Regions from separate parts of the Streptomyces sp. NBC_01410 genome, predicted to be linked through region 2. Evidence: riboswitches for the same ligand, from Rfam matches in the RefSeq annotation. Region 2 holds a riboswitch; each other region holds the start of a gene.

Region 1 (7,692 bases), 3.0 Mb from region 2:
CACCACCACCGGAGCCCTCGCCAACACCGGATCCTCCGGCTCCACCCGGTACGCGGCCATTGCCGCTGCCGTCCTGATCGCGGCCGGCGGAGCCCTCACGGCACTGCGTCTGCGGCGCCGCTGAACAAAATGGATTTGATCTTGCTCCGGATGGCGTAAGGTGGTGTTCACCGACGCGGGGTGGAGCAGCTCGGTAGCTCGCTGGGCTCATAACCCAGAGGTCGCAGGTTCAAATCCTGTCCCCGCTACTGACGACAGTGGCCCGGCACTCGACAGAGTGCCGGGCCACTGTCGTGTACCGGCTCCGAGCATCGCTCGGTTGGCCGACGGCGACTCGCCGCCCGGCGCGGCTACGGCCAGCCTGGGAAGGGCGCGGTACCGTCCGCAGCCGTGTGGGACCGGGCAGGAGAGCACCCGTGGCCGAGCCAGAGCAGGGCGGAGCGGACATCTCCCGCGGATTCGTCCGCCTGCTGCCCGCCCTGATGATCGTCGGCGGCGCGATCTTCGACCTCGCGACGCCGCCCCGGTTCACCGCGGTCCCGCTGTTCGCGGCCGCGCCGCTGATCGCGGCCCCCATCTTCACCTGGGTCGGCACCCTGCTGGTCGGTATCGCGGCGATCCTCGGCGTGACCGGGCTGCACTTCTACAACCACACCCTCTCGCAGATCACGGCGTTCACCGAGCTGACCACTGTGATCACCGTCGCGGGCCTCGCGCTGCTGATCAACCGGGTCGTACGGCTCGGCAGCCAGCGCCTCGCATCGGCCCGGGTGATCGCCGAGACCGCGCAGCGCGCCGTGCTGCCGACCCCTCCGGAGCGGATCGGGGGGCTGCACGTCGCCGCGCGGTACGAGGCGGCGCAGGCGGACGCGTTCATCGGCGGCGACCTCTTCGCCGTACAGGACACGCCCTTCGGGGTGCGGCTGGTCGTCGGGGACGTACGGGGCAAGGGCATGCAGGCGGTCGAGGCGGTGGCCGTGGTCATCGGGGCGTTCCGGGAGGCCGCCGAGCAGGAGAGCTCGCTGGAAGGGGTCGCCGCGCGGCTGGAGCGGGCGCTGGTGCGCGAGGGCGCGCGGCACAACCTGGACGCGGTCGAGGGGTTCACCACCGCCGTACTGGCCGAGATCCCGCGCGGTGATCGTGTCGTACGGATCGTGAACCGGGGCCATCCGGAGCCGCTCCTGCTGTACGCGGACGGGAACGTGAACATCCTGGAGCCGACCGAGGCCGCGCTGCCGCTCGGTATGGGCCTCGGGATCTGGCCGGACCGCTCGGACGCGCACCGGCTGCCCCCCGGGGCCACGCTGCTTCTCTATACGGACGGGCTGTCCGAGGCGCGCGACAGGAGCGGCGTCTTCTACGACCCGGGCCGGCGGCTGGCGGGGCGGCTGTTCCCCGGGCCCGAGGAGCTGCTGGACGCCTTGGTGGACGACGTACGACGCCATACGGGTGGCGGCTCGACGGACGACATGGCGCTGCTTGCGGTCAGCCGCCCCGCGGAGGGGCAGCAGGAGCGCCGCAGGACCGTGCCCGTGATCGGCGCGGGCGGGCGGGACGGCGGGGATCAGGGCGGCGAGTGAAGGCTCTGGCGGCCCGGCGTCGTGAAGCCGGACGGGGTTGGGAACGGTACGTAATCGAGAGGCACCCCTCCGCATAACATTTGATGCACCGTCAGGTGACGGGACATGGCGGATGGTGCATGAGGGGCGATCAACTCACCCCACTCCGGGCGCTTGTGTCCGGTTAAGTCCCGGCGATGTTGTTAATGATCAGTCGGAACAGCTTGGAATCGGGCCCCGGTGTCTATTAACGTTCGATAACGCAGCGCGGTCGTCCCAGTCGTCGCAAGAGGCGGCACCGTGCGCACGCGCCGAATTCCGCAAGGGAACCGGGGAACCACCAATTGGGGTGAATCGGGCATCTTTTGCCGCTCTTGTCCGCGGCGGAAGCGCCCGTAGGAGACCTTCCTGCTCCGAACCCGTCAGCTAACCCGGTAGGCGAGAAGGAAGGAAAGGAGCACGCCTCAGTGGCGTCCAACAAACCTGCCCCGACAGCACCCTTCGAAACTGACTTCTTCGGCGACGAGGTGGCAGAGCGGGCATGGGAGGAGTGGAACCCCACCGAGGACTCCGTCCGTCCGGTGCGCGGCCGGCACCGTGTGATGAAGCAGCGCGGCGGACTCGCCCGCAGCTCCACGGTGCTCGGGGTCGGTGTGATCGCCGCGGTCGGCGCGGGCGGCATGGCCACCGCGCAGAGCAAGCCGCCGGTCTCCATATCGCTCCCCGACTCGATCTCGGACAACCTGCCCGACGCCAAGTCCCTTCCCGGCGTCGGCTCGTTCATGTCCGACGAGTCCTCGGACGCCGACGCCGGGAACACCGCTCCGCTCACTTCGGCGACGCTCGCCGCTGACACCGGCACCGGCTCCAGGGCCGAGGCGCAGGGCTCCGCCGGTGAGGCGCTGCGCGCCCGCATCCTCCAGCAGGCCGATCAGCAGCGGGCCGAGGCGGACGCCGAGGCCAAGGCGGCCGCGGAGAAGCTCGCGGCCGAGAAGGCAGCGGCCGAGGCGAAGGCCCAGCAGACCGCGGCGGAGGCCGAGGCCGAGGCGGCGAAGCTCGCCGCCGAGAAGGCCGCGGCGGAGAAGGCGGAGGCCGAGCGCCTCGCCAAGCTCGCCGCGAGCTACGCGCTGCCGACCTCCTCGTACACGATCACCTCCACCTTCGGCGAGGCCGGATCGATGTGGTCTTCGGGCTACCACACCGGCCTGGACTTCGCGGCCCCGACGGGCACGCCCCTCAAGGCCGTGCACAGCGGCACCGTCAAGTCGGCGGGCTGGTCCGGGTCTTACGGCTACCGCACGGTGCTGGAGCTCGAGGACGGCACGGAGATCTGGTACGCCCACCAGTCCTCGATCTCGGTCAGCGTCGGCCAGAAGGTGTCGACCGGCGAGACGATCGGGCGCGTGGGCGCGACCGGCAATGTGACCGGCGCGCATCTGCACCTCGAGGTCCACACGGCGGGCGGGACCGGGATCGACCCGATGGCCTGGCTGCGGGACAAGGGCCTGACCGTCTGATTTCTCCGTGCGCCCCCTCGCGCCGCCGCTCGGCGCGAGGGGGCGTTCTGCGGATGCCCCCATGTGCGCGGTGCTCCGCACTCCCCTGAACGCCGGCAGTTCTGGCGCTCACCCCCCGACGCCAGGGCTGCCGGTCTCTCCTGCCCCGGTCGCGTACTGCACGCAGGCGGAGCAGGCCGTACCGGCCTAGGAGCGGTACGGGTTGTAGCCGCCGTAGTCGCGGTGCGGGGGCGGGGTCCATACCCGGCCCGTCGCCCGCGCGGCGTAGCTCAGCGCGGGAGACGCGACTTCCTTGCGCTGCCACAGGTGGTGCAGCAGTTCCTGCTCGCGCTCCATGAAGTCCGGGCCCGCCGTGCCGCGCTGAGCCCGGTGGCGCAGAAACGCCAAGGTCGTCGCGAACCGCTCGTACTCCGAGACGGCGTGGGCCGCGGCCGGTCCGTGCGTACGGCGGGCGATGTCGCGGGCCATCGTGCGCGCCCGCATCGAGGAGAGCGCGCGCGGCTCGTCGGCCGTCAGCCAGCCGGCCGCCGCGTATGCGGGCAGTTCGGTGGATATCGTGCGCAGTTCGCGCTGCCGGGTCCAGATCGTGAGCCAGGTCAGCAGCCCGAAGACCGGGACCATGAAAGCCCCGTACACGGCATAGAAGCCGAACGGGCCGAAGAGCGACGCCGAGCCGTTCCACAGCGCGTGCATGCCCATCGCGAGGGCGAGGCCCAGCAGCGGCAGCGCGATCCGCCGGAACCGCTGGCGCCGTGCGGCGAGCGCCGCGATCCCGAAGCCGATGCCTGTGAGCACGGTGAAGAGCGGATGCGCGAACGGCGACATGACGACACGTACGAAGAAGGTCGCCGCGGTCACCGATGCCAGGCCCGAGGTGCCAATCTCCTGGTCCTCACCGAAGGCGTTGCCCAGGTAGAGGATGTTCTCGGTGAAGGCGAAACCGGTCGCGGTGAAGCCCGCAACGACGACGCCGTCGACGATCCCGGTGAAGTCCCGTCTGCGGAAGGTGAAGATCAGCAAGATCGCCGCGGCCTTCGCGCTCTCCTCGACGACCGGGGCTATGACGGTCGCGCCGAGCGTGTCCGCGCTCGCCGGGTCGGCGGTCGCGGTGGCTATCCAGCGGGTCGCGAAGGTGTTCGCGATGATCGCGACGAGGGCGGCGGCGAAGGCGCCCCAGGCGAACGCGAACAGCAGATTCCGCCAGGGTCCCGGCTCGACCCGGTCCAGCCAGCGGAAGGCCGCGGCGAGAAGCGGGACGGGCAGGGTGGCGAGGCCCAGTCCGACCAGGAAGCCGTGGGTGCCGGTCTGTTCGCGTACGAGAGCCAGGATGACGAGCCCGGAGAGGGCGAGCAGGGTGATGACGACCCCGGCCCGAACCGCCTTGCTGCGCCAGAGCCGGGAGGCTCGCCGCGGTTTGTACCGCCAGCGGGCGCGCTCCGGCACGGCATCGAAGAGCGGCTGCTCGTCGAAGGCCGGGACCGCCGGATGCGGTGGGAGGTGCTGCGGAAACGACTCGGACACCTGATGACCCTAACGAGGCACACTGACACCTGGCGATGGTGCACGGCACACTACCGAGGGTTACGCCGACTCCAACACGCGGCGGAACAGCAGGTCGTGCACCTTGTGACCCTTGTCCAGGCCCTGCCCCTCGAACCGGGTGAGCGGCCGGAAGGCGGGGCGCGGGGCGAAGCCGCCGTGCTCCTGGGTGGTCTCGAATTCCGGATGCGCCGAGAGCACGTCGAGCATCTGCTCGGCGTACGGCTCCCAGTCGGTCGCGCAGTGCAGGATCGCGCCGGGCTTCATACGGGGCGCGGCGAGACTGAGGAACTCGGGCTGGATCAGCCGGCGCTTGTGGTGGCGCTTCTTGGGCCAGGGGTCGGGGAAGTAGACGCGCAGCCCGTCGAGCGAGCCGGGCGGAAGCATCTCGCGGAGCAGGATGATCGCGTCGCCGTTGGCCACACGGATGTTGGACAGTCCGTTCCGCTCCGCGAGACCGAGGAGATTGCCCTGCCCGGGCGTGTGCACGTCGACGGCGAGAATCCCGGTGCCGGGATCGGCGGCGGCCATCTGCGCGGTCGCCTCGCCCATCCCGAACCCGATCTCCAGGACGACCGGCAGCCCGCCGAACATCTCCTCGAGATCGAGGACGCGCTGCCCGTCGATGTCCATGCCCCACCGGGGCCAGAGCCGCTCCAGGGCATCCCCCTGCCCGACGGTCACCCGACTCCGCCGCGGCTGGAAGCTCCGGATCCGCCGCTCATGATGCGACCCGGCGGGATCGGCAGCGGGGCCCCCGGGGAACCGCGGCTCGCTCTTGGCGCGGAGAGGGGGACGGGACGGGGATGGGGCGGGGGTGGGGTTACGAAGCTCAGACACAGTGGCTCGATTCTAAGGGCCGTCGCGGCGCGGGTCTGGGGCGGTCCGGGGTGCGCCGGTGCCGTGTGGTGCGGGTTCCGGGTCCCCTCCGGGCTCGACTCCTCGGCGTCGGCGGCGATGAGGGGTTCGTAAGGGCACCCGGTGTTGGCCGCCAATCGCCTGCGGGGACGACCCTGCACGGCCCCTCCCCACCCGAACGGTTGCGGTGCGCGGGCCCGCCGGTCATTCAGCCCGTCCGGCGTTTGAGGACCGGGGTCCGGGGCGGAGCCCCGGTTGAGGGATGGGGGTACCTCCCACGGCCGCCAGGCCGTAGGGGGAGGGCGGGGTGGGGAAAAGGCCCCGCGCAGCGGCCCATCCGGCCCGCACCCTGCGGCAGGCCCGTGCCACGGCACCCCAAGACCTGCGGGCTTGCGGGTTACCGCGCCGCGCCCGCCACGCGCCCCGGCGTCAGAGCCGTCAGTGCCCGCCGTGCCACCTCCCGGCCGATGGGAAGCGACGCCGTCGCCGCAGGGGACGGCGCGTTCAGCACATGCACCGTCCGCGGCGCCTCGCGGATCAGGAAGTCGTCCGCCAGCGTCCCGTCCCGCAGCACCGCCTGCGCCCGTACCCCCGCCGCGGCCGGCCGCAGGTCCGTCTCCGTCACCGCCGGGAGCAGCCTGCGCACCGCCGTCGTGAAGGCACGCTTCGACAGGGACCTGTGCAGTTCCCCCGCCCCGTACCGCCAGTGCCGCCGCGCTATCCGCCAGGATCCCGGCCAGCTCAGCGTCTCGGCGAGTTCCCTCGGGCGGACCGCCGACCAGCTGTAGCCCTCGCGGGCCAGCGCCGGGACCGCGTTCGGGCCGACGTGGACTCCGCCGTCGATGCCGCGGGTCAGGTGGACGCCCAGGAAGGGGAAGGCCGGGTCGGGGACCGGATACACCAGGCCCCGCACCAGCGAGGGGTCCGTCAGCTCGTAGTACTCACCCCGGAAGGGGACGATCCGCATCCCGGGATCGTCGCCCGCCAGCCGCGCCACCCGGTCGCAGTGCAGCCCCGCGCAGTTCACCAGCACCCGCGCCCTGACCACCGCCCCCGACGCCGTGCGCACCGCGACCCCCCAGCTCCGGCGGTCGATCGCGGCCACCTCCTCGCCGTAGCGGACGTCCGCGCCGGACGCGGCCCCCAGCTGCGCCGCCACCGCCCCGAAGTCGCACACCCCGGTCGTCCCGACATGGATCGCCGCGAGCCCGCGCACCTCCGGCTCGTACTCCATGATCTGCGAGGGGCCCAGCTCCCGCACCGGAATGCCGTTCTCCCTGCCGCGCTGGACCAGTGCGTGCAGCCGCGGCAGCTCGTCCTTGCCGGTAGCCACGATCAGCTTCCCGGTGACCTTGTGCGCGATGCCGTACTCGGCGCAGAACTTCACCATCTCGGCCGCGCCCCGCACCGCGAACCGCGCTTTGAGCGACCCCGGCCGGTAGTAGATCCCGCTGTGGATCACTCCGCTGTTCCGCCCGGTCTGGTGGCGGGCCGGGCCCGTCTCCTTCTCCAGGACGATCACCCGGGTTCCGGGAGCCGCGCGCGTGAGGGCATGGGCCGTCGACAGGCCGACGATCCCGCCGCCGATCACCAGCACGTCACAGTCGAAGTCGTGCACCGAGCCCTGCCCGGACGCTGTCACCGCGTCACCTCCCACCCCGATAGTGCACTGGCCCACTGACAAGGCCGTTAAACCAGCTGAGCCGGGATGTCTGCGCCTATGCCGGAGCCATGTGTCCCTAGGGGGTGTCTTTCGGATCTTGCCGGGCTCGCGTGCCCTGGCACGCACATCTGCTGCGTTGTCGTCAGTCGCCGACGCTCCGCGTCGGCTCCCTCCTCCGCCTTGCAGCTGCACGCACCAGACCCCGCTCACTGATCCGGCCTGATCCAAAAGACACCCCCTACGCCGGGGCCACGAGCAGCGGCCGGGCCCGCTCCCGCAGCTCCACCACCCGCGGCTCGTCGCCGTACGGCTCCAGGCGGTGCAGCAGATCCCGTACGTATTCCGTGGTCCGCGCCGAGGAGATCCGCCCCGCGACCTCCACCGCGCGCGTGCCCGCCGCGCACGCCGCGTCCAGATTCCCCGACTCCAGTTCGGCTACGGCCGACACCACGAGCCGCAGCCCGTGCGAGCGCACGAATTCCTCCGTCGGCCGCGACAGCGCCTGCTCCGTGAAGCGCCGTACCTGCCGCGGCGCCTTCAGATCGCGGTAGCACTC
Region 2 (7,692 bases):
CGGCTCGGCGCGCTGGCGGGCGCGCACGCCTGTACGGGCGAGGGCAGTACGGCGCTGATCGGCGCGGCGGAACTCCTGGCGGCACAGATCTGACAGTCAGCTGCGGGGCCGCCGGACCGACCCCGTGTTCACCCCGCCGCTGTCACAGGGGCAGCAGATTCGGCCGCTTGGCCTCCACGTGGTCGCCGGAGCTCTCGCCGCGCAGCCGGCGGCCGATCCACGGCACCAGATGCTCCCGCGCCCACTGGATGTCGTCGCGGCGCACTTCGAGCGTGCCACGGGGCGGCAGCGGCGGCCACGGCTGGTCGGGGTCGGCGGGCACCTCGATGCCGAGGACCTGGGCGGCTCGCAGCGCGACCCGGGTGTGCCCCTCGGGCGACAGATGGAGCCGGTCGGCGTCCCAGGCGCGCCGGTCCTGGACGGACCTGAGCGACCACAGATCGAGTACGGGACAGTCGTAACGGTCGGCGATGGCCCGTACATGCGCGGTGTACATGGCGATCTTGCCGCGGAGATGGCGCAGCACCGGCACGCCGCGGGTGTCGAAGCCCGTGGTCACCATGACCGTCCCCACGGCGCCGGTGAGGTCGGCGACCGCGCGCTCGAAGCGCTCGGCCACGTCGTCCGGGTCGGTGCCGGGCCGGATGATGTCATTGCCGCCGGCGCAGAACGTCACGAGGTCCGGGGCCAGTTCCCTCGCCCTTGGCACCTGTTCCGAGACGATCTGGTCGAGGAGGCGCCCACGTACGGCGAGGTTGGCGTACCTGAAGGTGTGCTCCGGCATCCGGTCGTCGAGCAGGACCGCGAACCGGTCCGCCCAGCCGACGTACATCCCGTCGGGACCCGGGTCGCCGACGCCTTCGGTGAAGCTGTCACCGATCGCCGCGTACGACCCGAATCCGCCGCTGATCTCTGTTCTCGAATCGTCTGCCACAAGTACTGATCCTCCCCTTACGTATGTGACCTACGCGACCGTAAGGAGGGGTTGACGAGGGGTGATCTTTGCCACCGCCCAAGATTCGTCCAGGGCGGAATACGCCGCGTCCCCCCGCGCCGCGGGCTGCGGCACGAGGGGACGAGAGCGTGATCGCCGCGTCGGACGGGCGTCAGACGGTGACGCCGTGCTGGCGCAGGTAGGCCAGCGGGTCGACGTCCGAGCCGTAGCTCGGGCCGGTGCGGATCTCGAAGTGCAGGTGCGGTCCTGTGGAGTTGCCGGTGGAGCCGGAGAGGCCGATCTGCTGGCCGCCGCTCACGCTCTGGCCGGCGGAGACGGCCAGGGAGGAGAGGTGGGCGTACTGCGAGTAGCTGCCGTCGCCGTGCTGGATGACGACCTCGTTGCCGTACGCGCCGCCCCACCCGGCGGAGACGACGGTGCCCGGGCCGACGGCCTTGACCGTGGTGCCGGTGGAGGCCGCGAAGTCCACACCGGTGTGGTAACCGCTGGACCACATCGAGCCGGAGAGGTGGTACGGCGTGATGACGGTCGCGCCGTCGAGGGGGGTCGTGAACCCGGAGCTGCTGGTCTGCGGGGCGCTCTTCGCCGAGCCGGAGTCCGTGGAGGCCTTGGAGGCGGCCTTGGACACGGTCTTGGCGGCGGCCTTGGTGACAGCCTTGGACGCGGTCTTGGCGGCGGTCCGGTCCTGGCTCTTCTCGCGGTGCTGCGACTTCTCGGGAGCCTTCGCCTTCGCTGTGGTGCCGAGGGTGAGCTTGAGGCCCGGGTGGATCAGCGAGGGGTTGTCACCGACCCGCTCGCGGTTGTCCTGGTACAGCTTCTTCCAGCCACCGCGGACATTGTGCTCGTCCGCGATCTTGGAGAGATAGTCACCGGCGACGACCGAGTACGTCGTGGGTGCGGCGGCCGGCTTGTGCGGAGCCTTGTACGCGGCGGGTGCCGCGGCGGCGGTCACTGCCGTGTGCGACGAGGTCGCGACGGGGGCGGTCTTGCCCGCGGCGTGGGCCCCGGTGGCACCCATGAGCGGGATCGCGATGGCGGCGCCACTTGTGCCCGCTGCGACGAAACCGCGGGTGATCGGGCTGGTCTTGGGACGGCGGTGCTTACCCTTTGCGGGCATGGCGCTTTCCTCTCCGGCGCCGGCGAGGTGAGCTGTCGGGTTCGGGCTGGAGATGCCCGGCCGCGCGGTTGCGCTGCTTAACCCCGAGCCGTTCCGGAAGTGCGGAATCGGCGTACTACCTGGGTCCCCCGCTCCTGCCACACGTGGGTGGGTTCGAATTCCGGGCGGCGGCAGGATTTGGCGGTCCGTCCGGATTGCCGTGAACGTAAACGAGCCGAGCCGAAAGGAACAAGCTGCCGCAATTACGGATCACGAGTCGGCGTGATATCGCCGGAGAATTCCCGTTACGCTCCGTCTATCAATGATCTTCCCCGCCCCGCCAGGCAACGGATTTCGTATCCGTCACGCCACCACACACCGTGACAAATATGATCCTGCTCACGACGCATGCCCCATCTCCATTGCAGACGGGGCAGGTTATGTCGAACCGTCCAATTCGGACAGAAGCACCATTTGATGACTATCGACCGATCAGGCTCACTTTTCCCTCGGATCTGCCATTACCGAGAAATTCCCCGGCGGCCGATTGTCCCTTTTCGGGCGTATTCTCCGTACCTGTCGGTCACGGTTACCTCTGCCCGAGCCGCCGCAGCCGGATCACCGTGGCGTCCAGATCACCCCTGAGTCCCGTGTGCAGCCCGTGGTGCAGCAGTACCGACCCACGGTGCAGGGCACCCGTGTCCGGGCACGCGTAGACCGCCGCAGGATCGAGACCGCGCAGCCTGAGCCGCGGCGGCTGTTCGCCGTAGTGCTGCGCCTGGAGCCAGGCGAGGACGACGTGTGGAGTGCGTAACTGCTCGCCGACAGATCGAAATGATTGCCCGCTAAAGCGATGTCGTATCGTCGGGAAAGCGCCATCGTCGGCGAGGAGCGCCGACGGCAGTCACCTCAGGAGCCCACGTGACGCAGCAACTGCCGCAGGCCCCCTCGACAGAGCCCGAGCTGACCGGAGTGCGCAATTTCCGTGATGTGGGCGGCCTGCCGACCGTGGACGGCAGGCGGGTGCGGCACGGCCGGCTCTTCCGCAGCGGTCATCTGGCCCATGCCACCGAGTCGGACGCCTCGTTCCTCGCCACGCTCGGTCTGCACACGATCTTCGACTTCCGCAACGCGGCCGACATGCGCCTTGAGGGCCCGGACGTCGAGCTGCCCGGCGTGCGCAATGTGAATCTGCCGCTCACCGACCCGGCCGACGGCGCGGAGTTCTGGAAGATGGTCCGGGACGGCGATCTCGACCAGCTGCGCTCGATCCTCGCGGACGGGAAGGCGGCCGGCCGGATGTCGGCGTCGTACCGGAGGATCATCAAGGAGCGCACCGCCGAGCACAGCAGGGTCCTGCACGCGCTGGCCGAGGACAGCGTCCCGGCGCTGATGCACTGTGCGGCGGGCAAGGACCGCGCCGGTCTGTCCATAGCGGTCTCGCTGCTCGCGGTCGGTGTCGAGCGGGACGCCATCGAGGCCGACTACCTCAAGTCCAATGACCCGCACCGCCGTTATCTGGTCCGCCGGGGCGACAATTCTCCGGCCGCGATGTCCCCCGAAGTGATGCAACTGCTCGCCCCGCTCTTCGACGCGCGCGCCGAGTATCTGAACGCGGCCTTCGAAACGATCCAGCAGACCTGGGGCGACACCGAGCGCTACCTCAGCGAGGGCCTGAACGTGAGCGCCGAAACCCGCGAGCGGCTGCGCGAGCGCCTCCTCGACGAGGCGTGAGCCACCGGCCGCCTAACTCTTGTCGCCGAGCGTGAACAGCAAATACAGGAACGCGGCGAACAGATGGCCCGCCACCAGATAGGCGAAGAGCCGGATCACGAGTCCTCGGGGGAACTTCCTCTCTTCATTGTGCTGGGACATGGCGGGCCTTTCGCGTGTGTCAGGCATGCGGATGGATGTCGGGGCTCTGCAGCAGCGTGTGTACGAACAGGAGCTCCGCCCCTTCGCGTGTGGCCGCGGCGATGCGGTGCGGGGTCTGGGAGTCGAAGTGCGCGCTGTCCCCGGGGCTCAGCTCGTGCACGGCGTCCCCGAGCGCCAGCCGGAGCCGCCCGTCGAGCACGTACAGCCACTCCTCGCCCGGGTGCACCCGCACCAGGTCGCCCTGGGATCCGTACGGCACGACCAGCCGCAGGGCCTGCATGGCCCGGCCGGGGCCCCCGGCCCGGTGGTAGGTCCAGCCGTCGGCCGACGAGGGCTCGTTGCGCCCGGCGCGGATGATCGGCTCGCGCTCGGGCGCCGACTCGCCGAGGAGTTCGGCGACGGTCGTACCGTAGATGCGGGCGAGACCCAGCAGCATCGGCAGCGAGGGCTGGCGGCGGCCCGTCTCGAGCCGGGACAGATGGGCGGGGGAAAGCCCCGCGCGCTCGGCGGCGGCCTCCAGGGTGAGACCACGGCGGCGGCGCAGTTCGCGCAGCCGCGGTGCGACATCGGGCAGCCCGTCAGCCGCCGCTGCGGCAGGATTGGTCATACGTCCATTGCGCCAGGATGCTGCCTCTGAGACAAATTTCTTGCCCCAGAGGCAAAAGGATCAGCGATTCGCGACAGCCTGCTTGACCAGGGTCTTGCCGAAGTCCCACATCAGCCCGCCACCGCCGTGGGCATCGTCCATCACGGCCGTGAACGCCTCCACGAACCGTTCCACCTCCCGCTCGCCGATGGTCAGCGGCGGAATCAGCTTGATCACTTCCATATGGTCGCCGGAGACCTGGGTCAGGATCCGGTGCTTCTGCAGCAGCGGCACCACGACCATCTGCGCGAACAGGCCCTTGCGGGCCGCCTGAAGCATGGTCCAGCGGCTGCGCAGCTTGATCGAGTCAGGCCGGCCGAACTCGATGCCGATCATCAGGCCGCGACCGCGCACCTCGTGCAGCAGCTCATAGCGGTCGACGAGCGCGGCAAGGCGGGAGCGCAGCAGATCTCCGGTCACCCTGGCGTTGGCAACGATCTGCTCGTCCTCGATCACCGAGAGCACCGCGAGCCCGGCGGCCATCGCCTGGGCGTTGGATCCGAAGCTCGCCGAGTGCACAAGGACCCGGTCCATCGAGGAGTAGACCTTCTTGAAGATCCAGTCCTTGCCAAGAGTGGCCCCGACAGGTACGTATCCGCCCGAGAGCGCCTTCGCGACACAGACCAGGTCCGGCTCGACCCCTTCCTCGTGCTGGTAGGCGTAGAAGTCGCCGGTCCTGCCGAGGCCGGTCTGCACCTCGTCGGCGATCAGCAGGGCCTTGTGCTTGTGAAGCAACTCCTGGGCCGCGTAAAGGAATCCGGGCGGGGTCGCGTGCACCCCCTTGCCCTGGACGGGCTCCACGACGAAGCCCGCCACATCGCCGCGCTTCAACTCCCGCTCCAGCGCGGCCAGATCGCCCATCGCGATCGCGGTGTCGGGCAGCAGCGGCGCGAATCCGTCCCGGAAGCCCGCCTCGCCGTTGACCGACAGGGACCCGGTGGTGAGCCCGTGGAAGGCGTGGGAGCAGTAGACGACCCTCGGCTTCCCGGTCGCGTACCGGGCGAACTTGAGGGCGGTCTCCACCGCTTCCGTACCGCTGTTCCCGAAGAACACCCGGTCCAGGTGCGGGCTGTGCGCCAGCAGCTTCTCGGCGAGCAGTCCCGGCAGCGGCTGGCAGTCGAAGCGGGTGAGGTCGGCGAGTGAGGCGTCCAGGACGTCGTGCAGCGCTTTGCGTACGACGGGGTGGTGCCTGCCGAGCCCCATCACCCCGAAGCCCGCGAGCATGTCGAGATAGTCGTTGCCCTCGGAGTCCCAGAAGTACGCGCCCTCGGCCCGCTCGTAGACCTTGTCGAAGCCGATGGTGTGCAGCATGCGCGGCAGCTGGTGGTTGAGATGTCTGGCGTGCAGCTCGTAGCGCTCGCCTCCGCGCTCGGCGAGCAGCTGGGCCAGGTCGAACTCCTTGCTCATTGACCGTTCTCCTTGACTGCCATGGCAGCGCTGATCCGTCCCGCGATCTCCACCGGCGTGAGCCCGATGTCGGCGAGCACCTCGCCGCGCTTGGCGTGGGCGAGGAACTGCTCGGGGATACCGAAGGTACGCAGCGGCACATCGACGTCCGCGTCCCGCAGTGCCTGCCCGACGGCCGAACCGACGCCGCCGTTGCGGCTGTTGTCCTCGACCACGGCCACCAGCCGGTGCTGGGCGGCGAGCGGCGCGAGCTGTTCGTCGACGGGCTTGACCCAGCGCGGGTCCACGACGGTGCATGCGATGCCGCGCCCCCGGAGCAGTTCCACGGCCTGCAGACATACCGACGCCAGGGCTCCTACGGACACCACAAGCACCTCGGGCTCGATGTCCCGGTGCAGTACGTCCATCCCGCCGATCCGGCCGATCGCCTCGACCGGTGCGCCCACGGACTCCTTCGGGAAGCGCAGCACGGTGGGCGCGTCACTGACGTCGACGGCCTCGCGCAACTCCTGGCGCAGCCGTTCGGCGTCGCGCGGCGCGGCGATCCGCAGTCCGGGTACGACCTGGAGGATCGACATGTCCCACATGCCGTTGTGGGAGGGCCCGTCGACGCCGGTGACGCCCGCGCGGTCGAGCACGAAGGTCACTCCGCACTTGTGCAGGGCCACATCCATCAGCAGCTGGTCGAACGCCCGGTTGAGGAAGGTGGCGTACACGGCGACGACCGGGTGCAGGCCTCCGGTGGCGAGCCCGGCCGCGGAGACTGTGGCGTGCTGCTCGGCGATCCCGACGTCCCACACCCGCTCGGGGAAGCGCTCGGCGAACTTCGTCAGACCGACGGGGTGCAGCATCGCGGCCGTTATCGCCACGACGTCCGGCCGCTGTGCCCCGATCTCGGCGATCTCGTCCCCGAACACCGATGTCCAGGAAGGGCCGTTGGACGGTGCGAGCGGCTCGCAGGTCAGCGGGTCCATGATGCCGACGGTGTGGAAGCGGTCGGCCTCGTCCTCCAGCGCGGGCTGGTAGCCGCGGCCCTTCTCCGTCAGGCAGTGCACCAGGACGGGCCCGTGGAATCGTTTCGCCCGGCGCAGAGCCGACTCGACGGCCGCGATGTCGTGCCCGTCGATCGGGCCGACGTACTTCAGGCCCAGATCCTCGAACATCCCCTGCGGCGCGAAGGCGTCCTTGAAGCCCTTTTTCGCGCCGTGCAGCGATTCGTACAGCGGTTTGCCGACGACGGGCGTGTGCTGGAGGACGTCCTTGCCCCAGGCCAGGACCCGCTCGTAGCCGTCGGTGGTACGCAGTGTGGCGAGGTGGTTGGCGAGGCCGCCGATGGTCGGCGCGTAGGAGCGTTCGTTGTCGTTGACGACGATGATCAGCGGCCGGTCCTTGGCCGCTGCGATGTTGTTGAGAGCCTCCCAGGCCATGCCGCCAGTGAGAGCGCCGTCCCCGATGACCGCGACGACATGGCCGCTGCTGCCGAGCACCTGATGGGCCTTGGCAAGGCCGTCGGCCCAGCCGAGCACGGTGGAGGCGTGGGAGTTCTCGATGACGTCGTGCTCGGACTCCTCGCGCGAGGGATAGCCGGAGAGCCCGCCCTTGCCGCGCAGCTTGGAGAAGTCCTGCCGGCCGGTGAGCAGTTTGTGTACGTAGCTCTGGTGCCCCGTGTCCCACAGGATGCGGTCGACGGGCGAGTCGAAGACCCGGTGGAGG
Region 3 (7,692 bases), 4.4 Mb from region 2:
ACTGCAAGCCAGATTCGCTTTCGCATTCTATTCGGCCCGTTCTTGTGATTCCCCGCGCTGCTCTTCCGCTGCGGGAATTCCTTGATGCGTGCCGTATCAAGGAAGGTTCTCAATGAATCCCACACGTACGAACGGCCGTTCCTCCCGCCCCCGCCGCACCGACGGCCCCGCTTTCGGCTCCGGCGCCCGTTCGGGGCGGGGCGGCCGCTTCGGCTCGCCCGCCCCGAGCCGTTCAGGGGGTCCGAGCCGCTCGGACGGCCACGGCCGGCGGCCCGCAGCGGTCCAGGGCGAGTTCGCCCTGCCGAAGACGATCACTCCCGCGCTGCCCGCCGTCGAGGCGTTCGCCGACCTCGACATGCCCGAGCAGCTGCTGGCCGCGCTCACCGCGCAAGGCGTGAGGGTCCCGTTCCCGATCCAGGGCGCGACCCTGCCCAACACCCTCCCGGGCCGCGACGCCCTGGGACGCGGGCGCACCGGCTCGGGCAAGACCCTCGCCTTCGGCCTGGCGCTGCTGGCCCGCACCGCCGGACAGCGCGCCGAGCCCCGCCAGCCGCTGGCCCTGATCCTCGTGCCGACGCGTGAGCTGGCCCAGCAGGTGACCGACGCACTCACCCCCTACGCCCGCTCGGTGAAGCTGCGCCTGGCCACCGTCGTCGGCGGAATGTCGATCGGCCGGCAGGCCGGCGCGCTGCGCGGTGGCGCCGAGGTCGTCGTCGCGACGCCGGGCCGCCTCAAAGACCTCATCGACCGCGGTGACTGCCGACTGAACCAGGTCGCGATCACCGTCCTGGACGAGGCCGACCAGATGGCCGACATGGGCTTCATGCCCCAGGTCACCTCGCTCTTGGACCAGGTACGCCCCGAGGGCCAGCGGATGCTGTTCTCCGCCACCCTCGACCGCAACGTCGACCGGCTGGTCCGCCGCTACCTCACCGATCCGGTCGTCCACTCCGTCGACCCGTCCGCGGGTGCGGTCACCACGATGGAGCATCACGTGCTGCACGTCCACGGCGCCGACAAGCTCCGGACGACGACGGAGATCGCGGCGCGCGAGGGCCGGGTGATCATGTTCCTGGACACCAAGCACGCCGTCGACCGGCTGACGCAGGACCTGCTGAACAGCGGTGTCCGGGCCGCCGCCCTGCACGGCGGGAAGTCGCAGCCGCAGCGCACCCGGACCCTGGCCCAGTTCAAGACCGGGCACGTCACCGTGCTCGTCGCGACGAACGTCGCGGCGCGCGGCATCCACGTCGACAACCTCGACCTCGTCGTCAACGTCGACCCGCCGACCGACCACAAGGACTACCTCCACCGCGGCGGCCGTACCGCGCGGGCCGGCGAGTCCGGCAGCGTCGTCACTCTGGTCACCCCCAACCAGCGCCGCGACATGACCCGCCTCATGACGGCCGCCGGCATCGTGCCCCAGACCACCCAGGTCCGCTCCGGCGCAGAGGCACTCCGCCAGATCACCGGCGCCCAGACCCCCTCCGGCATCCCCGTGACGATCACCGTGCCGGTGGCCGAGCGGCGTAAGCGCAGTGCGGCCTCACGCGGCCGACGCAGCCCCGCTTCGGCTGCCCGGCGCGTGACCGTGCGGCAGTCCTCCTTCGATGCGGCGGCCTAGAACCTTCGTGATCAGGAAACTGGCCCATCTCTGCAGGAGGCACGTTTCGACGCTGGTTCAGATGCAGCCCCGCTCGGCGAATGCCACCCCCGTACACAGGACGGCGACCGACGCCATGGACACAGGCGCACCGCAGGTCTGCGACGACATGACCATCGAGGTCGCCCTGTCCGTCATGACAAGCGCCCGCACCGGGCACCTGCTCGTCTGCGACAACGACGGCCTGTGCACCGGACTGGTCACCCAGGCCCAGATCGCCGCAGTCCGCGACAGCTCCGCGTACACGGACCGGGTCCAGCTGCGCGACATCCTCGGCGACCGCCAGCCGTTCACCTCGCCCGTGACCTCGATGGCCCCGGCCGAGCACGCGATGCGCTGCCGCCGGCTCGATGCCCTGCCTGTCGTCGACGAACGAGGCAGTGCTCTGGGCGTCCTCGCCCTTGCTGGCTGAACCGCCTCACCACGGCAGAACCATCCCCCTTCGTTCTTCTCCTTGTGAGGCATCATGCGCTGTGTCATCGCCCGCTTCCCGTTCGACCTCACCAAGAGCGGCGTACTGGAATCGATGAAGGGCATCAGGCCCGAGCAGGTCTTCGGCGAGTCCGTGATCATCGGCCGCCGCACCTACCCCGTCAAGCAGGTCGGCCAGATCGTCACACGCCAGGACCGCCGCGATTTCAGCGCCGGCGAAGTCCTCCGGGCCATGACCCAGCTCGGTTTCACCTGCCGCGGCCTTCCCCAGGCCGCCGCGCCCACGCGCGTCCTCAACCCGTTCCAACAGGCTTCCGCGATGCTCGGCGCCCCCGCGGTCGTCTGACCGACGGGCAGGCGCGAGCCGCCACCAAAACAGCGGTGAGGGCCCGATCGGCATGCGCCGGTCGGGCCCTCACCGCATACCGGCGGCTTCTCGAAGCGGCGGGGGTCAGTGGTCGGAGTAGCTGAAGTCGCCCATGGTCCAGGCACTGACGTCCTCGATCGCCACGCGGTACAGGCCGGTTCTTCGGCAGCAGCCACAGCTTCCGCAGCCGCCCCCCGCCGCCGGGTCATCCCCACACCCGCCAGCACCACGGCCATCCCCAGCACCACCCGGACGCTCAGGTCCTCGCCCAGGACGACCGCCCCCAGCAGCACGGACACCACCGGCAGCAGATAGCCGACCACGGCGGCGTTGGTCGCGCCCTCGTCGTTGATGATCCGGTAGGTGAGGTGGAAGGTGATTGCGGTGCAGAAGACGCTGAGGACGACGGCCGCGACCAGGACCGTCGGGCCGGGGTCGATCGACTCCAGGCCGCCGATCGGCACCGCGAGGGCGGTCAGTCCGCTCGCGGCGACGAGCTGGGCGGCGGAGAGCGAGATCGTGGCCGTGCCCCTGCGGACCAGGGTGCGGCCCATGTACGTGAACGCGACGGCGTAGCTGGCGGCGGCGCCCAGGATCGCGAGGGCGCCCCAGCCGGTGGCGCCGGTCGTCTGCCAGGGGGCGAAGATGACGATCGTGCCGGTGAAGCCGAGCAGAAGACCCGCCAGCCGTACGGGCCGCAGCCCGCGCTCCGAGCCGAGGGCGAGACCGAGGGTGATCGACCAGAGCGGGGTCGTGGCGTTCAGGACGCCTGCGAGCCCGGAGCCGACGGTCTGCTGGCCCACGCTGAACAGGGCGAACGGCAGGGCGTTGCAGAAGAAGGCCGCGACGACGATGTGCCGCCAGGCGGCGACGCCTCTCGGCAGCCGGTGCCCCGTCGCGTAGCAGGCGACGACGAGGACGAGCGCACCGAGGACACAGCGCGCGAGCGTGACCTGGAGCGGGGAGAGCCCGCGCAGCGCCAGCTCGGTCCAGAGGAAGGTCGAGCCCCACAGCAGGGCGAGCACGGCCACCCGTAATCCACCCCACAGGCCCCGCGCACCGCTGTTGTCGCTCATGGCGTTTCCCCATTCTCGTTCGGTGGGTTTCTCGTCGCTGTCCTACGAAGGTGCCTCAGCTAAGATTTGAGGACAAGCAAATGGTTCTACTCATACTGTTAACCTGTGCTACATGCTTGATGTGAAGCGACTGCAGGTCCTGCGCGCGGTGGTCACCAGCGGTACGGTCACCGCCGCCGCGGCCCACTTGGGCTACACCCCGTCCGCCGTCAGCCAGCAGGTGGCGGCGCTGGAGAAACAGGCAGGTACGGCGCTGCTCGAGCGGGTCGGCCGCGGGGTGCGCCCCACGGCGGCCGGGCTGCTGCTCACCGAGCACGCGGCGCTGATCGGCTCGGCGGTCGCCCAGGCGGAGACCGCGCTCGCCGACCTCCGCGCCGGACGCACCGGCCGGCTGTCGGTCCGCTACTTCGCCACGGCCGGCTCCACGCTGGTGGCGCCCGCCCTGGCCAGACTCCGCGCCGAGCACCCCGGCGTCCGCGTCGACCTCGAACTCACCGACCCGGAGGACCCGTTCCAGGAGGTGGCGCGGGGCCGGGCCGACCTGGCCGTGGTCGTCCAGGCGCAGCACCGCACAGGCAACGGCTTCCGGCTCGTCCACCTCCTCGACGACCCGTACGCGGCCGTACTGCCCCACGGCCATCCGCTCGCCGGCAAGGAGGTGATCGACCTGCACGAGTTGTCCGGTGAGCAGTGGGTCGGCAGCGAGCCCCCCGGCCCCTGCCTCGAACCCGTCATCGACTCCTGCGCGGCGGCCGGCTTCAGCCCCGACTTCGTCATCCAGAGCGAGGACTACGCCACCGCGCAGGGCTTCGTCGCGGCCGGTCTCGGCGTGGGTCTGATGCCGCGGCTCGGGCTGCGCAACCAGCACCCCGGTGTCGTCGTGCGCCCGGTCCGCAACCCCGAGCCGCTCCGGGTGATCTCGGCCGCCGCCCGGGAGACCGCCCTCGAACAGCCGGCCCTGCGCGGCCTGTTGGACGCGCTGCGGGACGCGGCCGCCACCGCCGACCCCGCCCGATGAGCCCCGGTCGGACTGACCGCGGCCTACGGGGTGCGGGTCTGCGGCGGGGGCGTAAGGGGCGCATGTCAGGCGCCGTGCGCGCTGGGTACGGCGGCCAGGGTGAGGTGACCACGCTGGCGAAGATCTCCTTGCCGTGCTGCCGGGCGCTGATCCGCACCTGGTCGGGGTCCGCCAGTTGCTCGGCCTCCACCCCGCCACTTCACCCAGCCGCCGCGCGGGACGCAGCCGATGGCCGCCCGCCAGACGCGCTGTGGTCGCGGGTCGACACCGTCATAGCAGCCTGGATTGTCCACACGCAAACGCCTGCACGCATCCCCCCTTACCGGGGGTACCGGGCGTACATATCACGAACTCCCCTGTAGGAAAAGCCAGTTGATGCAAGTCCGCTTGTGGAGACCTTGTGCTCGAACACAAGGTCCCCCTAACGTGCTCGGCGTTCGGAGAAGTCGAACACCGCGCGGCCGGACCGCCGAATCCTGCCCCCGGCGCGCGGCAGCACATCACCACACCGCAGGCAGGAGCGGGGGACCCACTTGCGCCGTACGGGACAACGCGTATCCGGCGGCTTGGGGTGAAGCCGTGAGAACCACGGCCGGGCAACTCTCCAGCCCGAACCCGACAGCTCACCTCGCAGGCGTTCGGAGTAGGAGCCACCGTGATATCCGCAGTCGGAAGACACCGCGTCCCACACCCCCACGCCACCACCCGCCGGCTCGACGGCCCCATCGACGCCGAAACCGCAGCAACCGGCGGCACCGTGGTCTCGACGGGCTGGGACGCGAGACCGTTCGCACTGAACTACGCCCGGCCCGCCGTGAACCCGCCGGCCGTGGTCCCCTACGCCTATGACCCCCTGCGTCAGTTGAACGTCCTGCCCGACGGCCGCCCGGCCATCAGCGACCGCGACCTGCTGCTGGCGTGCGGCACCACCACGTCCACCGCCGGTTCCCAGACGCACTTCGATGACTGACGGTCGCCCCATGACCGTGCTCGTACTGACCTGCGAGGAGGACGTGACCGCGGACATGGTGGTGTCCGTCCTGGATGGAGCGGGAGTCCCGGTCGTACGCCTGGATCCTGCCGATCTCCCGGGCCAGGTTGCCGTGTCGGCCGAATACGTGCGGGGCGACTTCGACGGGCACCTGTCGGCCGGTGGTCGTGTGGTGAGCATGAGCGGACTGCGCTCGGTCTGGGTACGCAGGCCCGGCCGTCCGGCAGCGCGTGCCGCCCATCAGTCCGCATGGCTCACCGCCGAGGCCGAACAGGCCCTGTACGGAACGCTGAACTGCACAGGGGTGCGCTGGATGAACCATCCGGCGGCCGCCGCGCAGGCCCGCTGGAAACCGTGGCAGCTGCGCGTCGCCCACCGCAGCGGCTTCGCCGTACCCCCCACGCTGATCACCGGCTTTCCGCGGGTTGCGCGCGAGTTCGCCGCCCAGTACCCGGACCTCGTCGTGAAGCCGGTTTCGGGAGCGCATCCCGGCGACCCGGCGCTGGCACTGCCCACCACCCCCGTCGGGCCGGACGCCGACTTCGGCGCGGTGACCGCCGGCCCCACGCTCCTGCAGCAGCGCGTGCCCAAGCGTGCGGACATCCGGCTGACCTGTGTGGGGGACGAGCTGTTCGCCGCGCGGCGGGCGTCCGACCCGGACGAGGTGGACTGGCGTTTCGCCGACAACGGCGGTGCCTGGGCTCCGGCCGAGGTACCCACCCGCATCGCGAAGGCGGTCGGCGCCTATATGTCGCTCGCCCAGCTCGCGTACGGCGCCTTCGACTTCGCTGAGGACGGTGACGGCACCTGGTGGTTCCTGGAGTGCAATCAGGGCGGGCAGTTCGGCTTCGTCCAACTGGAGACCGGTCAGCCCATCGCCGAAGCCGTCGCAGCCTGGCTGGCTTTGGGTCCTGCGGTGTGAGCCGACCCGGGGCGTCAGCTCACGGTGAGGGTGCCTTTCATGTTCGTGTGGATGGTGCAGATGTAGGGATAGCTGCCGGATGTGGACGGAGCGATGAAGGTGGCTGTTTCGCCGGGATCGATGTCGCCGGTGTCGAATGGCTTGTCCCCGGTGGCGGTCAGGGTGTGCGTGACCGAGTCCTGGTTCTCGACGATGACCTTCGTTCCGGGGCGTACCTGAAGTGTCGCCGGGATGAAGGTGAAGTTCTTGATCGCGATGTTCGCCGCGCCGACGTTGGAGGTGCTTGGGGCGGATGAGGCGCTGGTGGTTGCGGGGGTGGCGGTGTCATTGCCGTTGCCGTCGCCGTTGCTCGAACAGCCGGCCAGGGCAAGCAGGACGCAGGCTCCGCCCACCCTGAGGGCGGTGTGGACCCGGTCCGGATAGGTGAGTGACATGCCGGGCGGACCTTTCCGACGAGGGATGCCGTGGTCTGGGCGCGGCTGGTGATCGGCCGCCGCATTCAGGTTCGCCGTCCTCGGTGGCGCTCGCCAGGGCGGTACCGCCAGTCGCGGTGCCGTTCACCTGAATGCCGACGGGAGCCGCGCTTCATCCCGGGCGGGCGGGGGAGCGCCGACATGGTTCACCCAATGGGTGAGCGACGCGACGGGCGCGGTCAGCCCGGTCCCCTCGGCTGGGCGAGGCGGCCGGCCGGCAAGGTGGCGGTGGGTATCGGGAGGCTGCCCGGCGCGGTGCCGCGCAGGTCCCGCACGTATTGCTCGCGCGGTACGAGATGGGCGCCGAGGCCGCGGACGTGCGGGCTGTCCCGCTGCGCGTCGAGCAGCGCGCCGCCCGCCTCTGCGAAGCGCGCCGCGAGGTCGGACACCGCGACCTTCGAGGCACCGGGACGGTGGAAGAACATCGAGTCCATGCTGAAGACCGGTCCGACCTGGAGGCCGAAGACGCCGCCGACCACATCGCCGTCCTCCCACACCTCGACGCTGTGGGCATGACCCAGCTCCTGCAGGCGGATCAAGCTTGCGATCAGCTCTTCGGTGAGCCACAGGGGGTCGCGGTCGGCGCCGCATTCGCGGACGACCTGCTCGAACCTCTGGTCCAGGCTCGTCGACCACGGCAGCTGGTTGCGCACCCGCCGGGCGAGGCTCCGGCTCAGGTGCGCGGCCGAGACGGGCAGTACCGGCCTGGGGTCGGGCGACCACCAGGAGACGGCGTAGGGATCGGCCGAT
Region 4 (7,692 bases), 820 kb from region 2:
CGGCACCACCAGCTTCGAGCGCACCAACTACTTCGAGACCATGCCCACCCACCAGCTGGAGCTGGCGCTCTGGCTGGAGGCCGACCGGATGGGCTCGCTGCTCGCCGCACTCGACGACGAGTCGATGGAGAACCAGCGCGACGTCGTCAAGAACGAGCGCCGCCAGCGCTACGACAACGTCCCGTACGGCACGGCCTTCGAGCGGCTGACTGCTCTCGCCTACCCCGAGGGCCACCCGTACCACCACACCCCGATCGGCTCGATGGCCGACCTGGACGCGGCGACCCTCGAGGACGCCCGCGCCTTCTTCCGTACGTACTACGCGCCGAACAACGCCGTGCTGTCGGTCGTCGGCGACATCGACCCGGTGGAAACGCTCGCCTGGATCGAGAAGTACTTCGGCTCGATCCCCTCGCACGACGGCAAGCAGCCCCCGCGCGACGGCTCGCTGCCCGAGGTCATCGGCGAGCAGTTGCGCGAGGAGATCCGCGAGGAGGTCCCCGCGCGGGCGCTGATGGCCGCCTACCGGCTGCCGCACGACGGCACCCGCGAGTGCGACGCCGCGGATCTCGCGCTCACCGTTCTCGGCGGCGGCGAGTCCTCCCGGCTGCACAACCGTCTGGTGCGACGCGACCAGACGGCCGTCGCCGCCGGGTTCGGTCTGCTGCGCCTCGCCGGCGCCCCCTCTCTCGGCTGGCTGGACGTCAAGACGTCCGGCGGTGTCGAGGTCCCGGAGATCGAGGCCGCGGTCGACGAGGAGCTGGCGCGGTTCGCCGCCGACGGCCCCACGCCCGAGGAAATGGAGCGCGCGCAGGCCCAGTTGGAGCGCGAGTGGCTCGACAGGCTCGGCACGGTCGCGGGCCGCGCCGACGAACTGTGCCGGTACGCCGTGCTGTTCGGCGACCCGCAGCTGGCGCTGACCGCCGTGCAGCGGGTGCTCGAGGTCACCGCCGAGGAGGTGCAGGCGGTCGCCAAGGCGCGGCTGCGCCCCGACAACAGGGCGGTGCTGGTGTACGAACCCGTCTCGGCGCCCGAGGGAAGCAACGAAGAGGAAGAGGCGGACCAGTGAGCGACGCTGCCGTGACGATGACGTACCACCCGCAGCCCACGGCGGGGGAGGCCAGGCCCTGGGCGTTTCCCGCCCCCGAGCGCGACACACTGGACAACGGCCTGACCGTGCTGCGCTGCCACCGCCCCGGCCAGCAGGTGGTGGCCGTCGAGCTCTCCCTCGACGCCCCGCTGGACGCCGAGCCCGAGGGCATCGACGGCGTCGCCACGATCATGGCGCGCGCCCTGTCGGAGGGCACCGACAAGCACACCGCGGAGGAGTTCGCCGCCGAGCTGGAGCGCTGCGGCGCCACCCTTGACGCGCATGCCGACCACCCCGGCGTCCGGGTCTCCCTGGAGGTCCCGGTCTCCCGGCTGCCCAAGGCGCTCGGCCTGCTCGCCGAGGCCCTGCGCGCGCCCGCCTTCGCCGACAGCGAGGTGGAGCGGCTCGTACGCAACCGCCTCGACGAGATCCCGCACGAGACGGCCAACCCGGCCCGCCGCGCGGCCAAGGAGCTCTCCAAGGAGCTCTTCCCGGCCGCCGCCCGTATGTCGCGCCCCCGCCAGGGCACCGAGGAGACGGTGGCCCGGATCGACTCCGCGGCCGTGCGTGCCTTCTTCGAGGCGCACGTCCGGCCCGCCACAGCCACCGCGGTGATCGTCGGAGACCTCACCGGGGTCGACCTGGACGCCGTTCTCGCCGAGACCTTCGGCACTTGGACGGGCGACAGCGCCAAGCCCCGCCCCGTACCTCCGATCACGGCGGAAGACACCGGCCGCGTGGTCATCGTGGACCGCCCGGGCGCCGTGCAGACCCAGCTGTTGATCGGCCGGATCGGCGCGGACCGGCACGACCGCGTATGGCCCGCGCAGGTGCTCGGCACGTACTGCCTCGGCGGCACCCTCACCTCGCGCCTGGACCGCGTGCTGCGCGAGGAGAAGGGCTACACCTACGGCGTACGGGCCTTCGGCCAGGTGCTGCGGTCCGCCCCGGACGGCTCGGGCGCCTCGATGCTGGCGATCAGCGGCTCGGTGGACACGCCCAACACCGGACCGGCGCTGGACGACCTGTGGAAGGTGCTGCGGACGCTCGCCGCCGAGGGGTTGACCGACGCCGAGCGTGACGTCGCGGTGCAGAACCTGGTGGGTGTCGCGCCGCTGAAGTTCGAGACGGCCGCGTCCGTCGCGGGCACGCTCGCCGACCAGGTCGAGCAGTTCCTCCCGGACGACTACCAGGCGCAGTTGTACGTGCGGCTGGCCGAGACCGGCACCGTGGAGGCGACGGCGGCGGCCGTCAGCGCCTTCCCGGTGGACCGTCTGGTCACGGTGCTCGTCGGAGACGCCTCGCAGATCGAGGAGCCTGTCAGGGCGCTGGGTATCGGCGAAGTGACCGTTGTCACCGGCTGATTGCCCCTCGCGCGATCCGGACAACTCCGGCTGAACCCGGCGCAACAGACAAGCGGAACCCCGGCATCCAAGCGGTGCCGGGGTTCCGTGCTATGTCCGGTTTATTGCGGAGGCTGCCTGTCTGCCCTGTGGGATGCACGACAAAAGGGCCTGTCTGTTTGGTGATTGAAAGTCGGCCCGCCTAGCGTCGGTCCGGCTGTTCGCCAGTAGCCCGTCGCATCCGCGGCATCGGACAGCCATCGCCGAGTCCCCGTCTGGCGCGAGCCTGGGGAGCCGGGGACCCACTCAGTCCCTGGGGTGAATCGGACGCCTTCGTATCCGTACGGAGGGGCCCGTAGGAGACCTTCCTGCTCCGAACCCGTCAGCTAACCCGGTAGGCGAGAAGGAAGGAAAGGACCAGCCACTTCATGGCGTTCACCCGTGCCACCGGGAAGCACCGTGCCCCGAGCCGCCTGTCGCGCAGGAGCGCGAACATGGCGGGCGCAGCGGCCCTTGCCACCACCGGCGTCATCGGAACCCTCGCTTCCCCGGCGCTCGCCGCCACCCCGGGCATGGCCCCCGTCGAGGACACCGGCCTGACCCAGGTCGTCACCGCCGACACCCTCGCGGACCAGATCGCCGACCAGGCCGCCGCCCAGAAGCAGGAGGCCGCCGAGGCCATCGCCAAGGCGAAGGCGGCCGAGGAGGCCAAGCGCAAGGCCGAGGCCCGCGTCAAGGCCGCCCGCGAGGCCAAGGAGCGCGCCGCCCGCGAGGCCGAGCGCAAGCGCCTCAACTCCTTCGTCGCGCCGATCAGCGGCTCGTACGTCTCCACGGGCTACAAGACCGGCGGCGCCGTCTGGTCCTCCGGCAGCCACACCGGCATCGACTTCCACGCCGCCTCCGGCACCACCGTGCACGCGGTCGGCTCCGGCACCGTCGTCGAGGCCGGCTGGGGCGGCGCTTACGGCAACAACGTCGTGATCAAGATGAAGGACGGCTCGTACACGCAGTACGGCCACCTCTCCTCGATCTCGGTCTCGGTGGGCGAGAGCGTCACCCCGGGCCGGCAGATAGGCCTCTCCGGCGCGACCGGCAACACCACCGGGCCGCACCTCCACTTCGAGGCACGCACCGGCCCCGACTACGGCTCCGACATCGACCCCCTCGCGTACCTGCGCGCCCACGGCGTCAGCGTCTGAGAACAGCAGAACAGCGCCCGAGCGCGGGCGCGCGAGAAGGCCCCGGCTTCCTGCCGGGGCCTTCGGCGTTCGGAGCCCTGGCCAAAAGATATCCATGGATTCCCGGGTGCCATCGGAAAATCCGGCCCACTGCAATAGAGTCACCGAACAGACGCCAATCGGCTGCGTTTCGCGCGGATTAAAGCGGAGGTTCGGTCATGCGCATTCCCGCGCACTCGGTATGCACGGCGATCCGCGACGACATCGTCTCCGGTGTATTCGAGCGCGGCAGCCGGCTCACCGAGGAGCAGCTGGCGCGCCGCTACGGCGTCTCCCGGGTCCCGGTGCGCGAGGCCCTGCGCACCCTGGAGTCCGAGGGCTTCGTCACCACCCGCCGGCACGCGGGTGCCTGTGTCGCCGAGCCCACCGAGCAGGAGGCGGCCGACCTGCTGGAGGTCCGGATGCTGCTGGAGCCCCTCGGCGCGGCCCGCGCGGCACAGCGGCGTACGGAAGCGCACCTGAAGGTCCTGCGCGGCCTGGTCAGGCTGGGCCAGGAGCGCGCACGCCGCGGCCAGGGCGAGGACCTGCGCTCACTGGGCGGCTGGTTCCACGAGACCCTCGCCCAGGCCTCCGGCAGCCCGGGGCTGATCGCCCTGCTCACCCAGCTGCGGCACAAGATCGCCTGGATGTACGCCGTCGAACAGCCCGCCACGCCCGTGGACTCCTGGGCGGAGCACGGCGCGATCGTGGACGCGGTGGCGCGCGGCGACGTGGAGCGGGCCCGCGCGCTGACGGCTGTGCACGCGGAGCGGGCCGCGTCGGCGCACCGGCTGCGCCGTCCCGAGCGGGTGAGGACTTCGCAACATGCCGTAAACACCACGAGCGTCCGCCATTAACAGGCGCGCCGTATACAAAGGGAAGGATATTCGCGGGGCTTCTTTTCTGCTGCCCGAATTCATGGAGCCGGGCGCGGAAATGAACGTCGGACCGGAAAATGTGCACAGCCGCGGTCGCCCCAATTCGGGAGACCGCGGCTGCGTGCCGCCGGGCGCATTCTGCTCAGCCGCTCAGACCGTTTCGGGAAGCTCCTCGAGCCCCTCGGCGACCAGCTTGGCCAGCCGGTCCAGGGCCGCCTCGGCGCCGTCCGCCTCGGAAGCGAGCACGATCTCCTCGCCGCCCTGCGCGCCCAGGCCGAGCACGGCGAGCATGGAGCCGGCGTTGACCGGGTTGCCGTCGGCCTTGGCGATCGTCACGGGGACGCCGGCAGCCGTGGCGGCACGGACGAAGATGGAAGCGGGGCGGGCGTGAAGGCCCTCGGCCCAGCCGACATTGACGCGGCGCTCAGCCATGGTGTTGCCCTTCAAGTCTCAACGGTTGTCTAGACCAGTCTCTCATGTGTCGCGGCGTGCTCCCGAACCGACCCGCGACCGGTGGGTGAGCCGTACGCTTTCACACATGCAGACCCAGCCGGATCACGCCTACCCCGATCACTGGGAGGCGGACGTGGTGCTGCGTGACGGCGGTACCGCGCACATCAGGCCCATCACCACCGAGGACGCCGAGCGTCTGGTCAGCTTCTACGAACAGGTCTCCGACGAGTCGAAGTACTACCGGTTCTTCGCGCCGTACCCCAGGCTCTCCGCCAAGGACGTCCACCACTTCACCCATCACGACTACGTGGACCGGGTGGGTCTGGCGGTCACGGTCGGCGGCGAGTTCATCGCCACCGTCCGCTACGACCGCATCAACGCGGAGGGCCGCCCCGCGAGCTCCCACCCGTCTCCCACCGCCACCCTTGCCGGAGGGCGCTCCGCGCCCGCCCCTCCCGTCTCCGACGAGGCGGAGGTCGCCTTCCTCGTCCAGGACGCGCACCAGGGGCGCGGTGTCGCCTCCACCCTCCTGGAGCACATCGCGGCGGTCGCCCGTGAGCGGGGCATCCGGCGCTTCGCCGCCGAGGTGCTGCCCGCCAACAACAAGATGATCAAGGTGTTCCGGGACGCCGGGTACACACAGAAGCGCAGCTTCGAGGACGGCTCCGTCCATCTGACCCTCGACCTCGAACCGACCGCCGAGTCCCTCGCCGTCCAGCGCGGCCGCGAGCAGCGGGCGGAGGCGCGCTCCGTGCAGCGTCTGCTCGCACCGGGGTCGGTCGCCGTCGTCGGCGCCGGCCGCGCGCCGGGCGGCGTGGGGCGCACCGTGCTGCGCAACCTCCTGGAGGCCGGGTACGCGGGCCGTACGTACGCCGTGAACCGCGCCCTGTCCGAGGATCAGCGGGAGATCGACGGTGTCCCCGCCTTCCGGTCCGTGGGCGAGATCGGCGAGCCGGTGGACCTCGCGGTCGTCGCGGTCCCCGCCGAGCGGGTGCCGGAGGCGGTCGCCGACTGCGGCGAGCACGGCGTCCAGGGTCTGGTTGTCCTCACCGCCGGATACGCCGAGAGCGGCGCCGAGGGACGTGAGCGGCAATTCGAACTGGTCCGGCAGGCTCGCTCGTACGGCATGCGCATCATCGGCCCGAACTCCTTCGGCATCATCGGCACCGCGGAAGCCGTCCGGCTCAACGCCTCGCTCGCGCCTGAGTCCCCGGCCCCCGGGCGCATCGGCCTGTTCACCCAGTCGGGCGCGATCGGCATCGCCCTGCTGGCGGGCCTCCACCGGCGCGGCGCGGGGCTCTCCTCCTTCATCTCGTCGGGCAACCGCGCGGATGTGTCGGGCAATGACTTTCTGCAGTACTGGTACGAGGACCCGGACACCGATGTCGTCCTGCTGTACCTCGAATCGATCGGCAACCCCCGCAAGTTCACCCGGCTCGCACGGCGTACGGCGGCGGTGAAACCGGTGGTCGTGGTCAAGGGCGCCCGCCACAGCGGCAGCGAGCCGCCGGGGCACGCGGTGCCGGTGACCCGGATCCCGGACGCCACGGTCGGCGCGCTGCTGCGCCAGGCGGGCGTGATCCGCGTCGACACCGTCACCGAACTCGTCGACGTGGGTCTGCTGCTGGCGGGCCAGCCGTTGCCCGCGGGGCCGCGCGTGGCGATCCTCGGCAACTCCGAGTCCCTCGGGCTCCTCACGTACGACGCCTGCCTGACCGAGGGGCTGCGCCCGCAGCCGCCGCTCGACCTGACGACGGCGGCGACGCCCGCGGACTTCCGTGCGGCTCTGGCCGAGGCGCTGAAGGACGACGCGTGCGACGCGGTGGTGGTGACGGCCATCCCGTGGGTCGGCGAGAACGGCGTCACGGAGTCGGGCGACGGCGAGGTCCTGGCCGCGGCCCTGCGCGAGGCCTCGGACGCGTCCCCGGCGAAGCCGGTGGCGGTGGTCCATGTGGAGATGGGCGGCCTGGCGGAGGCGCTGGCGGCGGCGTCGAGCACGCGGACGACGGAAGCGCCCGCCACCACGACCGCTCCCGCCCCGCCCCCCAGCGCTCCAGCCCGTTCCGCCACCGCTCCCGCGCCACCTCCGGCGCCGACCGCGCCCCCCGTGTCGGCGGCCGCCCGCTATGGGGCCCCCGCCCCCGCGGCCGCCCCGCACGACTACCGCATCCCCGCCTACCCCGCCGCCGAGCGCGCCGTCCGTGCGCTCTCCGAGGCCGTGAAGTACGCCCAGTGGCGCCGCAACGCCGCCGACCCCGGCAAGGTCCCCGAATACGAGGACATCGACGAGCCCGGTGCCGCCCGCCGGATCGAGGCGCTCCTCGGGGGGCACGACGACCCTCGCGCGCGCACGCTCGCCCCGGACGACGCCCGCGCGCTGCTGGGCCGGTACGGCATCGACGTCCGGCCCACCCTCCCGGCGCCGGGACCGGATGCCGCGGTTCGCGCCGCCGGACAGCTCGGCTATCCGGTGGCCCTCAAGACCACCGCCCCGCACCTGCGCCACCGCGCCGACCTCGGCGGCGTACGGCTCGATCTGGCCACCGAGGACCAACTGCGCCAGGCTTACCGGGAGCTGACCGAGACCTTCGGCAAGCCGGAAGAGCTGCAGCCCGTCGTCCAGGCGATGGCACCCCGCGGGGTGGACACCGTCGTCCGTGCCGCCATCGACCCCGCCGTCGGCGCGGTCCTCTCCTTCGGGCTCGCCGGTG

What was found. A riboswitch is a leader RNA that binds a small molecule or an ion and turns the genes downstream of it on or off. The one in region 2 is predicted to bind cyclic di-AMP.
Positions count from the first base shown of each region.
Region 1: another riboswitch for cyclic di-AMP. It lies ahead of OG741_RS19235 (M23 family metallopeptidase); the one in region 2 lies ahead of OG741_RS33160 (peptidoglycan DD-metalloendopeptidase family protein).
Region 3: another riboswitch for cyclic di-AMP. It lies ahead of tgmA (putative ATP-grasp-modified RiPP); the one in region 2 lies ahead of OG741_RS33160 (peptidoglycan DD-metalloendopeptidase family protein).
Region 4: another riboswitch for cyclic di-AMP. It lies ahead of OG741_RS29515 (M23 family metallopeptidase); the one in region 2 lies ahead of OG741_RS33160 (peptidoglycan DD-metalloendopeptidase family protein).

Region 1 covers NZ_CP109530.1:4,211,522-4,219,213, reverse strand. The annotation lists gene OG741_RS19250 (hypothetical protein) at 1-124, shown strand, start outside; tRNA gene OG741_RS19245 (tRNA-Met) at 175-248, shown strand; gene OG741_RS19240 (PP2C family protein-serine/threonine phosphatase) at 417-1,580, shown strand; cyclic di-AMP (ydaO/yuaA leader) riboswitch at 1,859-2,015, shown strand; gene OG741_RS19235 (M23 family metallopeptidase) at 2,027-3,076, shown strand; gene OG741_RS19230 (PrsW family intramembrane metalloprotease) at 3,263-4,597, opposite strand; gene trmB (tRNA (guanosine(46)-N7)-methyltransferase TrmB) at 4,658-5,455, opposite strand; gene lhgO (L-2-hydroxyglutarate oxidase) at 5,871-7,115, opposite strand; gene OG741_RS19215 (MFS transporter) at 7,375-7,692, opposite strand, start outside.
Region 2 covers NZ_CP109530.1:7,237,632-7,245,323, reverse strand. The annotation lists gene OG741_RS33170 (carbohydrate kinase family protein) at 1-93, shown strand, start outside; gene OG741_RS33165 (SGNH/GDSL hydrolase family protein) at 143-934, opposite strand; gene OG741_RS33160 (peptidoglycan DD-metalloendopeptidase family protein) at 1,107-2,072, opposite strand; cyclic di-AMP (ydaO/yuaA leader) riboswitch at 2,077-2,232, opposite strand; partial or broken gene OG741_RS33155 (GH36 C-terminal domain-containing protein) at 2,641-2,850, opposite strand; gene OG741_RS33150 (tyrosine-protein phosphatase) at 2,973-3,785, shown strand; gene OG741_RS33145 (DUF6126 family protein) at 3,798-3,953, opposite strand; gene OG741_RS33140 (helix-turn-helix domain-containing protein) at 3,946-4,533, opposite strand; gene OG741_RS33135 (aspartate aminotransferase family protein) at 4,594-5,979, opposite strand; gene dxs (1-deoxy-D-xylulose-5-phosphate synthase) at 5,976-7,692, opposite strand, start outside.
Region 3 covers NZ_CP109530.1:2,869,114-2,876,805, reverse strand. The annotation lists gene OG741_RS13190 (DEAD/DEAH box helicase) at 113-1,624, shown strand; gene OG741_RS13185 (CBS domain-containing protein) at 1,686-2,075, shown strand; gene OG741_RS13180 (SCO5918 family protein) at 2,130-2,441, shown strand; partial or broken gene OG741_RS13175 (DMT family transporter) at 2,606-3,538, opposite strand; gene OG741_RS13170 (LysR family transcriptional regulator) at 3,651-4,556, shown strand; cyclic di-AMP (ydaO/yuaA leader) riboswitch at 5,053-5,208, shown strand; gene tgmA (putative ATP-grasp-modified RiPP) at 5,314-5,526, shown strand; gene tgmB (ATP-grasp ribosomal peptide maturase) at 5,537-6,469, shown strand; gene OG741_RS13155 (cupredoxin domain-containing protein) at 6,484-6,903, opposite strand; gene OG741_RS13150 (leucyl/phenylalanyl-tRNA--protein transferase) at 7,122-7,692, opposite strand, start outside.
Region 4 covers NZ_CP109530.1:6,413,437-6,421,128, forward strand. The annotation lists gene OG741_RS29505 (pitrilysin family protein) at 1-1,069, shown strand, start outside; gene OG741_RS29510 (M16 family metallopeptidase) at 1,066-2,454, shown strand; cyclic di-AMP (ydaO/yuaA leader) riboswitch at 2,685-2,849, shown strand; gene OG741_RS29515 (M23 family metallopeptidase) at 2,862-3,632, shown strand; gene OG741_RS29520 (GntR family transcriptional regulator) at 3,830-4,507, shown strand; gene OG741_RS29525 (HPr family phosphocarrier protein) at 4,679-4,960, opposite strand; gene OG741_RS29530 (GNAT family N-acetyltransferase) at 5,067-7,692, shown strand, end outside.